DNA from 3 places in the Bradyrhizobium sp. AUGA SZCCT0160 genome. Region 1 is predicted to be linked to each of the others. Evidence: predicted binding sites of a transcription regulator. Region 1 holds the regulator's gene; each other region holds the start of a gene.
What was found. Region 1 encodes PhoB, which activates phosphate uptake and scavenging genes when phosphate is short. Its sites were predicted from a motif close to TGTCATNNANCTGTCAT; they were not measured.
Positions count from the first base shown of each region.

Region 2: JQ558_RS35650 (YbhN family protein) is a predicted target of PhoB. The motif match lies at 1,501-1,517, and genes of this name have one in related genera.
Region 3: JQ558_RS18060 (DUF47 domain-containing protein) is a predicted target of PhoB. The motif match lies at 1,181-1,197, and genes of this name have one in related genera.

Region 1 is NZ_JAFCMD010000024.1:122,208-125,415, forward strand. Features, by position in the region: gene phoU (phosphate signaling complex protein PhoU) at 1-712, shown strand, start outside; gene phoB (phosphate regulon transcriptional regulator PhoB) at 800-1,501, shown strand; gene JQ558_RS30400 (GcrA family cell cycle regulator) at 1,684-2,193, opposite strand; gene JQ558_RS30405 (aspartate aminotransferase family protein) at 2,676-3,208, shown strand, end outside.
Region 2 is NZ_JAFCMD010000039.1:29,072-32,279, reverse strand. Features, by position in the region: gene JQ558_RS35660 (EAL domain-containing protein) at 1-648, opposite strand, end outside; gene JQ558_RS35655 (hypothetical protein) at 1,030-1,188, opposite strand; gene JQ558_RS35650 (YbhN family protein) at 1,665-2,720, shown strand; gene JQ558_RS35645 (hypothetical protein) at 2,902-3,208, shown strand, end outside.
Region 3 is NZ_JAFCMD010000010.1:136,222-139,429, forward strand. Features, by position in the region: gene JQ558_RS18050 (branched-chain amino acid ABC transporter permease) at 1-117, shown strand, start outside; gene JQ558_RS18055 (branched-chain amino acid ABC transporter permease) at 119-1,087, shown strand; gene JQ558_RS18060 (DUF47 domain-containing protein) at 1,239-1,883, shown strand; gene JQ558_RS18065 (inorganic phosphate transporter) at 1,898-2,902, shown strand; gene sugE (quaternary ammonium compound efflux SMR transporter SugE) at 2,925-3,208, opposite strand, start outside.

The DNA.
Region 1 (3,208 bases):
TTCAGAACATACCGCGAAGGCGTTCGACAGCGATCTTCAGGAACTGACCCGCCTGGTCGCCGAAATGGGCGGCCTTGCCGAACGCATGATCACCGAATCCGTCGATGCCCTGATCCGCCGTGACGTCGCGCTTGGCAAGCGCGTGGTCGCGTCCGACGTCGAGATCGACCGCCTGCAGCACCTGATCGAGGAACGTGCGGTGCTGACGATTGCCCGCCGCCAGCCGATGGCCATCGACCTGCGCGAGATCGTCGGCGCCATGCGGGTGGCCACCGATCTGGAACGGATCGGCGACCTCGCCAAGAACATGGGCAAGCGCGTCGCCGCGCTGGAGAACGATTTCCAGCCGCTGAAGCTGATCCGCGGTCTCGAACACATGACCGATCTGGTGCAGTCGCAGGTCAAGTCCGTGCTCGACGCCTACGCGTCGCACGACCTGCCGGCGGCGATGGCGGTCTGGAAGGGCGACGAGGAAGTCGACGCCATCTGTACCTCGCTGTTCCGCGAACTCCTGACCTACATGATGGAAGATCCGCGCAACATCTCGTTCTGCATCCATCTGATGTTCTGCGCCAAGAACATCGAACGGATCGGCGACCACGCCACCAACATCGCCGAGACCGTGTTCTACATGATCGAAGGCCAGCAGATGCTCGACAAGCGCCCGAAGGGCGACATGACGAATTTCGCCACGACGGTGCCAGGGAACTAGAAGCGGAACTAGTAACGGAACGGACAACCGAACGAGAGACGTTTTTCGCGTATCGACAGCGCGTCAAAACACAAGAGGCTGACATAGATGAACGCACGCATTCTGGTGGTTGAAGACGAGGAAGCGCTCACCACGCTTCTGCGCTACAACCTCGATGCCGAAGGCTATGAGGTCGAAACCGTCGCCCGCGGTGACGACGCCGATACAAGGCTGAAGGAGCGGGTGCCCGACCTGATCGTGCTGGACTGGATGCTGCCGGGCCTGTCCGGCATCGAACTGTGCCGCCGCTTAAGGGCGCGGCCGGAGACCAAGGCGCTGCCGATCATCATGCTGACCGCGCGCGGCGAGGAAAGCGAACGGGTGCGGGGGCTGGCGACCGGCGCCGACGACTACATCGTAAAACCCTTTTCGGTGCCGGAGCTGCTGGCGCGGGTGAAGGGCCTGCTCAGGCGGGCGAGCCCGGAGCGGCTGGCCACCGTGCTGACCTATGGCGATATCGAACTCGATCGCGAGAAGCGCCGCGTCGCGCGCTCGGGCCGTCCGATCGATCTCGGCCCGACCGAATATCGCCTGCTCGAATTTTTCCTGGAACATCCCGGCCGCGTGTTCAGCCGTGAGCAACTGCTCGATAGCGTCTGGGGCCGCGACATCTATATCGACGAGCGTACCGTCGACGTCCATATCGGCCGCCTGCGCAAACTGCTCAATCCCGGCCGCGAACAGGACCCGATCCGCACCGTGCGCGGCGCCGGCTACGCGCTGGATGACCGCTTCGCGAAGGTCGAGTAGGGCGGGTAAGGCGCAGCAATATCCGCTGTCGTCCCGGCCTTGAGCCGGGACCCATAACCACAAATATTGATTGCTCTAAAAAGGCTGGAGCTCCAGCCAAGCATAACCACGGCCATCGGTGGTTATGGGTCCCGGCTCAAGGCCGGGACGACGGCAAATATTCGTCGTAACGCCGCGCGCTCTTAGCGCGTCGGCTTCGGCGCCGGGCGGCGGCGATCGGAGGCCGGCTGATAGGCGATGCGCGAGTGATGTGCGCAATAGGGCAGGCTGGTGAGCGCCTTGCCGCCGCAGAAAAAGAATTCCGAGCTGGACGGATCGCCGATCGGCCAGTGGCAAGTGGCCTCGTTCAATTCGAGCAGCGTCAGCCGCTGGCTCATCGGCACCACATTGTCGTAGGCGACCGGATCCGGCTCCATCTCCACTTCGAAGGCGTGGGCCAGCGCGGTGTTGCCGCGCGACACCGGGCGCGCCACCCGCATCATCTGCTGGGCGGGGCGCGCCTTGCGCTGACGCGGCGCGGCCGAGGACGGGCTCTTGGCACGGCCGGAAAGACCCAGCCGGTGCACTTTGCCGATCACTGCATTTCGCGTCACATTTCCAAGTTCCGCGGCGATCTGGCTGGCGGAAAGTCCGCCCTCCCAGAGCTTCTTAAGCTGCTCGACGCGCTCGTCGGACCAGGTCAATACCGTCATCGCATTCTTCCCTTCGCACAGAGCCGGCCAATTGGGGGGCAGCGCTGGCGATGCCAATTCTCAAAAATCCCAGCGGGCAGAATCCCTTAGCCCTCGCCGGGCGCATAAAAGCCGCCCGAACGTTTACGCCTTACAAAATGGACTCTAGGGGTCAGTACTTCCGCACGAGATGTCGTACCCGACAGCCCAGACGCTACAATATGGCGGGACTCTGGCGCAAGAGTCCGCGTCCGTGCGTCCACATGTTCCGGTATTTATGCATTGCAATTAGAGTTTTCCACGGCACCGGAATGCTACGGATTGCTTTATCCTGCACTGCAGGAAAGCCGTTTTTAGGCGTGTTGACACGGTCCAAAGCCAGCATAGAATGCCTGTCACGTGCCGCCCCGAAAAGGCGGCACGTTTTGTTTTCGCAAGACCGGCTGTGCCGCGTTCGCACCAATGCACGCTATGTGGCCGGTCTCTAACCGTCAGTGATGGCCATGACCAACAGCGCCCCGTCGCATCTGCTTCCCGTTTTCGCGAGAGTCGATCTCGGTTTCGAACGCGGCGAAGGCGCGTGGCTGATCTCGACGTCGGGCGAGCGCTATCTCGACTTCACCTCGGGTGTGGCGGTGAATGCGCTCGGCCATTGCCATCCGCATCTGGTCGCAGCCTTGCAGGAGCAGGCCACCAAGCTCTGGCACATGTCGAACCTGTTCCGGAGCCCGGACGGCGACAAGCTTGCAGCAAGGCTGTGCGAACAGAGCTTTGCCGATCTGGTGTTCTTCTGTAATTCCGGCGCGGAAGCGATGGAATGCGCGATCAAGGTCGCGCGCCGCTATCACGCCGCCAAGGGGCATCCCGAGCGCTACCGCATCGTCACCTTCGAGGGCGCGTTCCACGGCCGCACGCTGGGCACGCTGGCGGCGACCGGCTCGGCCAAATATCTGGAAGGCTTTGGTCCGCCGCTGGATGGCTTCGACCAGGTCGCGCATGGCGATCTCGAAGCGGTCAAGAAGGCGATCGGGCCGCA
Region 2 (3,208 bases), on a different contig from region 1:
AAGCGCCGCCGGTGAGATCGTCAATTCATCGATGACGAGGGTCGGATCGGCAACGAGCGTCACGGCGCCCATCGCCGTGAAATGGTGGGAAACGATCGCGATCGTCAGCAGGCCCGTGGCAGCCACGGTATGTTTGCGGTCGTCCCGGCGCGCGGCGACAACGAGCGCCAGGCCTGCGAACACGCTCCCGAACACGACGGATGCCAGCACGATGCCGGGCGACCAGACGATGCGCGCCGGAAGCTCGAGCGCCATCATGCCGGTGTAGTGCATCGCTGCGACGCCAGCGCCAACAACCGCACCGCCCATCGCAAGCGTCGACCGGCGATCATTGAGCAGGGCGATGCTGAGGCCGGCCGCCGCGATCGACACGGCGAAGATCAGCGACAACAGCGTGACCGGAATATTGTAACCGGCCCCCGAGCCGGGATCGTAGGCCAGCATCGCCACGAAGTGGGTAGCCCAGATTCCGCAGCCGCCGACCGCGGCATCAAGGCCGACCCAGATCGCGCGGGTGCGACCGTGAGAAGCCCGGGCCCGATGAAACAGGCTGACCGCTACCGCGCTGGCGAGCCAGCAAATGATGCCGCCGAGAACGACCAGCCGCAAATCATGCTCGGTGACCAGGCAATTCAGAACTTGATACATCACAGACCCCTGCTAGCCCTCTGTAATGACGGCGCTAATGGTGCATGTGAGGTAACCGACGCGGTTTCGTCTGCTCCGATGGTGAATAAATGCTTCGCGTCCTCGCGTGCGGGTTGCGGGTTCCCGCCATCACCCGGTGATTTCCGCTGTCACCTGAAACGACGAACCGGCGAACTGATTCCCAGGTGGTGAGCACCCGCTCCGGCAGCAGCAGGCCGGCCAGAATCGCAGCCACGGACGCAAGAACGCGCGCGATTTTCACGCGCGGCGTTTTGCCTCAATGGCCGGACAAATCAGCTCGCGGCCTGCAGACCAACCGTGGGCTCCGCCAGCGTATGGTCGCGCGGCAGCTTCCGCCCGGACGGTCACAGCGAGATCTCGTCAAGCGCAGCGGCGCAGGCGACATTGCTGAGCGGTAGCATCCAGCACGGCCGCGACCTCGTCCACGACTTGGTCGGCCTTCTGGATGATGGCGTCGATCGACGGGCCATTGACCGCCTTGCCCACCGGTCCCCGCAGCGGAAGCACCTTTCCGGGCATGCGTCCGTTTCGTCGAGATGACAGAAAAAGCCCCGTTTAAGCTGCTTTTCGGCCGCGTTCTCGGGCGTCCAAGGCGGCGACGCTTTCACGAGTTGTCTCTCAGCGTAATCTTAGATGTCCGCAATTCGGGATGAACAAGCCGTTCATGGTCGTGATGCCTCCGAATACCCGTCCCCGGCTTGGGAATGCGAAACCCCGGTCCGTCCTCAAGCCGATCTACGCGGGGCGGCCCCGGTAACAGCGGAACGGCGCTTGCAAGAGAGCGTTGGGAACACGCCTGGCCGCGACTCACAATCGTTAACGCGGCCGGATATGTAGGACGTATGACAGGGTTACCGAACGAACGCAGATGCTAGGCTTGTCAAGGGCTGCACAACGGTTCGATTTTGGCTTATGTGTCTTCGCGCACGGTGCGTCTGACCGTCCCTGTCGCCTCGTTTGACAGGTTTTCTTTTGCCATCCCGCCGGGAGGATGAATGCATCGGCTGCTGACCACGCTTGGGCGTGGCTTCAAGGAGAAGATCGGCTGGAAACGGCTAGGGATCGCTGCGAGTCTCCTCATCATCATTCTTGCGGTCACCCATCTGGTTAACACCCTGAAGGGGGTCGACACCGCGATCATCCTGACCGCGCTGACGGAAATCGCGCCGCATCGCATCGCGCTGGCTGCACTGTGCGTGGTAGGCGCGTTTTGCACGCTGACCTTCTATGATTTCTTTGCGCTGCGAACCATCGGCAAAACGCACGTCCCCTATCGCATCGCTGCGCTGTCGAGTTTCACCAGCTACACCATCGGCCACAACATCGGCGCCACCGTTTTTACCGGCGGCGCGATCCGTTTCCGGATCTATTCCGACTACGGCCTGAGCGCGATCGATGTCGCCAAAATCTGTTTCCTCTCGGGCCTGACCTTCTGGCTCGGCAACCTGTTCGTGCTCGGCATGGGCATGGCCTGGCATCCCGAAGCGGCGACGGCCATGGACCTGCTGCCGCCATCGGTGAACCGGCTGATCGCACTCGGCTGCCTCGCCGGCATCGCGGCCTATTTCCTCTGGCTGGTCACCGGAGACAGCCGCCGCGAACTCGGCCAGAACGGCTGGAAGGTGGTGCTGCCCTCGGCGCGGCTGACGCTGCTGCAGGTCGCGATCGGCGTGATCGATCTCGGATTTTGCGCGCTGGCGATGTATCTGTTGATGCCGACGCAGCCCCATATCGATTTCGTTTCGCTGGCGGTGGTCTTCATCCTCGCAACACTTCTCGGCTTCGCCAGCCATGCGCCGGGCAGCATCGGCGTGTTCGACGCCGCGATGCTGGTAGCGCTGCCCCAGTTCGGCAAGGAACAATTGCTGGCGACGCTCGTGGTATTCCGGATCCTGTATTTCCTGCTTCCGTTCGCGATCTCGATCTCGATCATGGGTGTGCGCGAACTCTGGCTCAGTGTGTTGCAGCCTTGGTACGAACGCCGACGGCTCGCAGACGCCTGCACGGCGTCCGCCCGGGTGCGGCAGCCGATCAAGAGCCGCCAGTCCTAGCACCGGGTTTCGCCTTGGGGGTTCCTGCTCACCAGGTTCGGTAACGGCAAATTGTTGCCCTCCAGACTTTTGGGCTAGGACTGCCTCATTCTCTTATTTCTGCCTTACCGCTAACGTCAAACGCGCCATGGCCGGAATTTTACCTCGATCGATAACATCAGTCGCGCTGCTCGCCGGCGCGATGGCGGCGTTATCGCCTCCCCCTGCTCAAGCGCAGACCGCGCCCCAAGGCGCCATGCAGATTTCGTGGGAGGTCCGCAACCGCTTCCGCCTGTTCCGGGAAGAACGGGATTTTCAGCTGCATTCCGAAAGTGGCCGCGGCCGCAGCGTTCTGGCCGCCGAACAGGCGCTGGGATTGCAAAGCGACGGCCGCGGCTGGGCACGAAACACCGTGAACCGGCTTTGCATCGATCTTGCCGGCCGCGTCAGCGAGCCCTGCACGCGCGATAACGTCAAGGAAAGCTATCTGACGCCGATCGATCATCCCA
Region 3 (3,208 bases), on a different contig from region 1:
GTGATCGAAGGACTGACCAAATATTTCTATCCCGAAGCTTCAAACACCGTGGTTTTCGTCCTGATGGTGCTGGTGTTGCTGGTGAAGCCAACGGGTCTGACCGGACGGGCGGCCTGATATGAGCGCATTGACTGACGATACACTGCCGGTGTCACCGCGTGCCGTGCGCGACGAGATGATCGTATTCGTGCTGATGGCAGCGCTGCTGGCGATCGTGCCGCTGACCGGGATCTATCCGTTCTTCGTGATGCAGGCGCTGTGCTTTGCGCTGCTGGCCTGCGCGTTCAACCTCCTGATCGGCTATGGCGGGCTTTTGTCGTTCGGCCACGCGATGTTTCTGGGCACGGCCGGTTACTTCACCGCGCATGCGCTGAAGGTCTGGGGGCTGTCGCCGGAGCTTGGAATTCTGGTCGGCACCCTCGGTGCCGCCGGGCTCGGCGTCATTACCGGCGTCGTCGCCATTCGCCGTCAGGGCATCTACTTCTCGATGATCACGCTGGCGCTGTCGCAGCTGCTGTATTTCATCTACCTGCAGACGCCGTTCACCCATGGTGAGGACGGCATCCAGGGCATCCCGCAGGGCTATCTGTTCGGCATCTTCAATCTCGCCAAGCCGACGGTGCTGTATTACGTCATCCTCGTCGGGTTCCTTGGCGGTTTCCTCTTGATCTATCGCACCATCAACTCGCCGTTCGGCGAGGTTTTGAAGGCGATCCGCGAAAACGAACCGCGCGCGATCTCGCTGGGCTACAAGACCGATCACTACAAACTGCTGGCCTTCATCCTGTCCGGAACGATCGCCGGTTTCGCTGGCTCCCTAAAGGTGTTCGTGGCGCAGAACGCCTCGCTCACCGACGTGCACTGGACGATGTCGGGCGAAATCGTGCTGATGACGCTGGTCGGCGGTCTCGGAACCGTGTTCGGTCCCGTGGTCGGCGCATTCGTGATCATTGCCATGCAGCAATATCTGGCCGGTTTCGGCCAGTGGGTGACGGTGATCCAAGGCGTCATCTTCGTCGCCTGCGTGCTGACTTTCCGCCGCGGCGTGATCGGCGAGATCGCGCATTTCTTCCGCCGGTCGCTGTAAATTACCCGTTTGGGCGCATTTTAACGGCCTACAAAGCGGTGGATGACCACTATTCCGGGGTCCGTCGTCGCGCGCTTTGCCTGTGAATGGTCTATGACAGTTTTGTGACAGGCCGCCCCGGGCAGCCGTTCCAGAACGATGGATAAGACCGATGTTGCGCTGGTTTCGCTATTTCCTGCCCAAGGAAGAGCGGTTTTTCGACCTCTTTGCCCGTCACTCCCAGACCGTCGTGCAGGGGGCGCTGGCGCTGCAGGACATGCTGCGCGGCGGCGACGAGACGCCGGTGTTTTGCCAGCGCGTCAGTCAGTTCGAAAACGACGCCGACAACATCACCCGCGAGGTCCTGACCGCGGTCCGGCGCACCTTCATCACCCCGTTCGACCGCGGCGATATCAAAAACCTGATCACCTCGATGGACGATGCCATCGATCAGATGCAGCAGACCGCCAAGGCAGTGGTGTTGTTCGAGGTCCGAACTTTCGAGCCGCCGATGCGCGAGATCGGGACGCTGATTGTCGAGTGCGCCAATCTCGTCGGGCGCGCATTGCCGCTGATGCAGTCGATCGGCGACAACGTCGCGATGCTGACCGCGATCACCGAGGAGATCGGCAAGCTGGAGGGTCGCATCGACGACCTCCACGACATCGGGTTGAAAGAACTGTTTCTCAAGCATCGCGACGCCAACACCATGGATTTCATCGTGGGCGCCGAGATCTACAAGCATCTTGAAAAAGTGTCCGATCGTTTCGATGACGTCGCCAACGAGATCAATTCAATCGTGATCGAACAGGTATAGGGCAGGGACGCGCAGTGGACGCCTCGCTTGGTCTTCCGATTCTGATCTTCCTGATCGCGGTCGCGTTGCTGTTCGACTTTCTCAATGGGCTGCATGACGCCGCCAATTCGATCGCCACGATCGTGTCGACCCGCGTGCTGCGCCCGCAATATGCGGTGCTCTGGGCGGCTTTCTTCAATTTCATCGCCTTCCTCTTCTTCGGGCTGCACGTCGCCAATACGATCGGCAAGGGAATTATCGAACCCGATATCGTCGATGCCACCGTGATCTTCGCGGCGCTGGTCGGCGCCATCGCCTGGAACCTGATCACCTGGGGGCTCGGCATTCCATCGTCCAGCTCGCACGCGCTGATCGGCGGGCTGGTCGGCGCCGGGATGGCAAAGGCCGGGATTTCGGCCGCGGTCTGGAGCGGCCTGTCCAAGACGCTGCTGGCGATCGTGCTTTCGCCGCTGGTTGGCTTCCTGCTGGCGCTGGTGCTGGTCGCCATCGTGTCGTGGCTCTCGGTGCGCTCGACGCCGTTCGCGGTCGATCGCGCATTCCGTATTCTGCAATTCGTATCGGCGTCGCTTTATTCGCTGGGCCACGGCGGCAACGATGCACAGAAGACCATGGGCATCATCGCGGTGCTGCTCTATTCGCAGGGCCACCTTGGCTCCGACTTTGCAATCCCGTTCTGGGTGGTGATCTCCTGCCAAGCGGCCATGGGGCTCGGCACCTTGATGGGGGGCTGGCGGATCGTCCGCACCATGGGCCTGCGGATCACCAAATTGACTCCGATGCAGGGCTTTTGCGCCGAAACCGGCGGGGCCGCGACTCTATTCATGGCGACCTATCTCGGGGTTCCCGTCTCCACCACCCACACCATCACTGGCTCGATCGTCGGCGTCGGCGCAGCGCGCCGGGTCTCGGCGGTGCGCTGGAACGTGGCGAGTTCGATCCTCTACGCCTGGGTCATCACCATCCCGGCCTCGGGAATCGTGGCGGCACTGACCTATTGGGCGGTCGTGCTGCTGCGCTAGAGCGCATCGGAACGGGCTCTCGTCAGGTGACCAGCTTCAGGCCGACAATACCGGCAACGATCAACCCGATGCTGGCCAGGCGGGCTGCGGTCGCAGGTTCACCGAACAGGGCGATGCCAAGGATGGCCGTGCCCACGGCGCCGATTCCGGTCCAGACCGCATAGGCGGTTCCGATCGGCAGCGTCTTCAACGCCAGTCCAAGCAGCAGGATACTCGCGGCCATGGCCGCCAGCGTCAGGACCGACGGCACCAGCCGCGTAAAGCCTTCGGTGTATTTGAGGCCGATTGCCCAGCCGATTTCGAGGA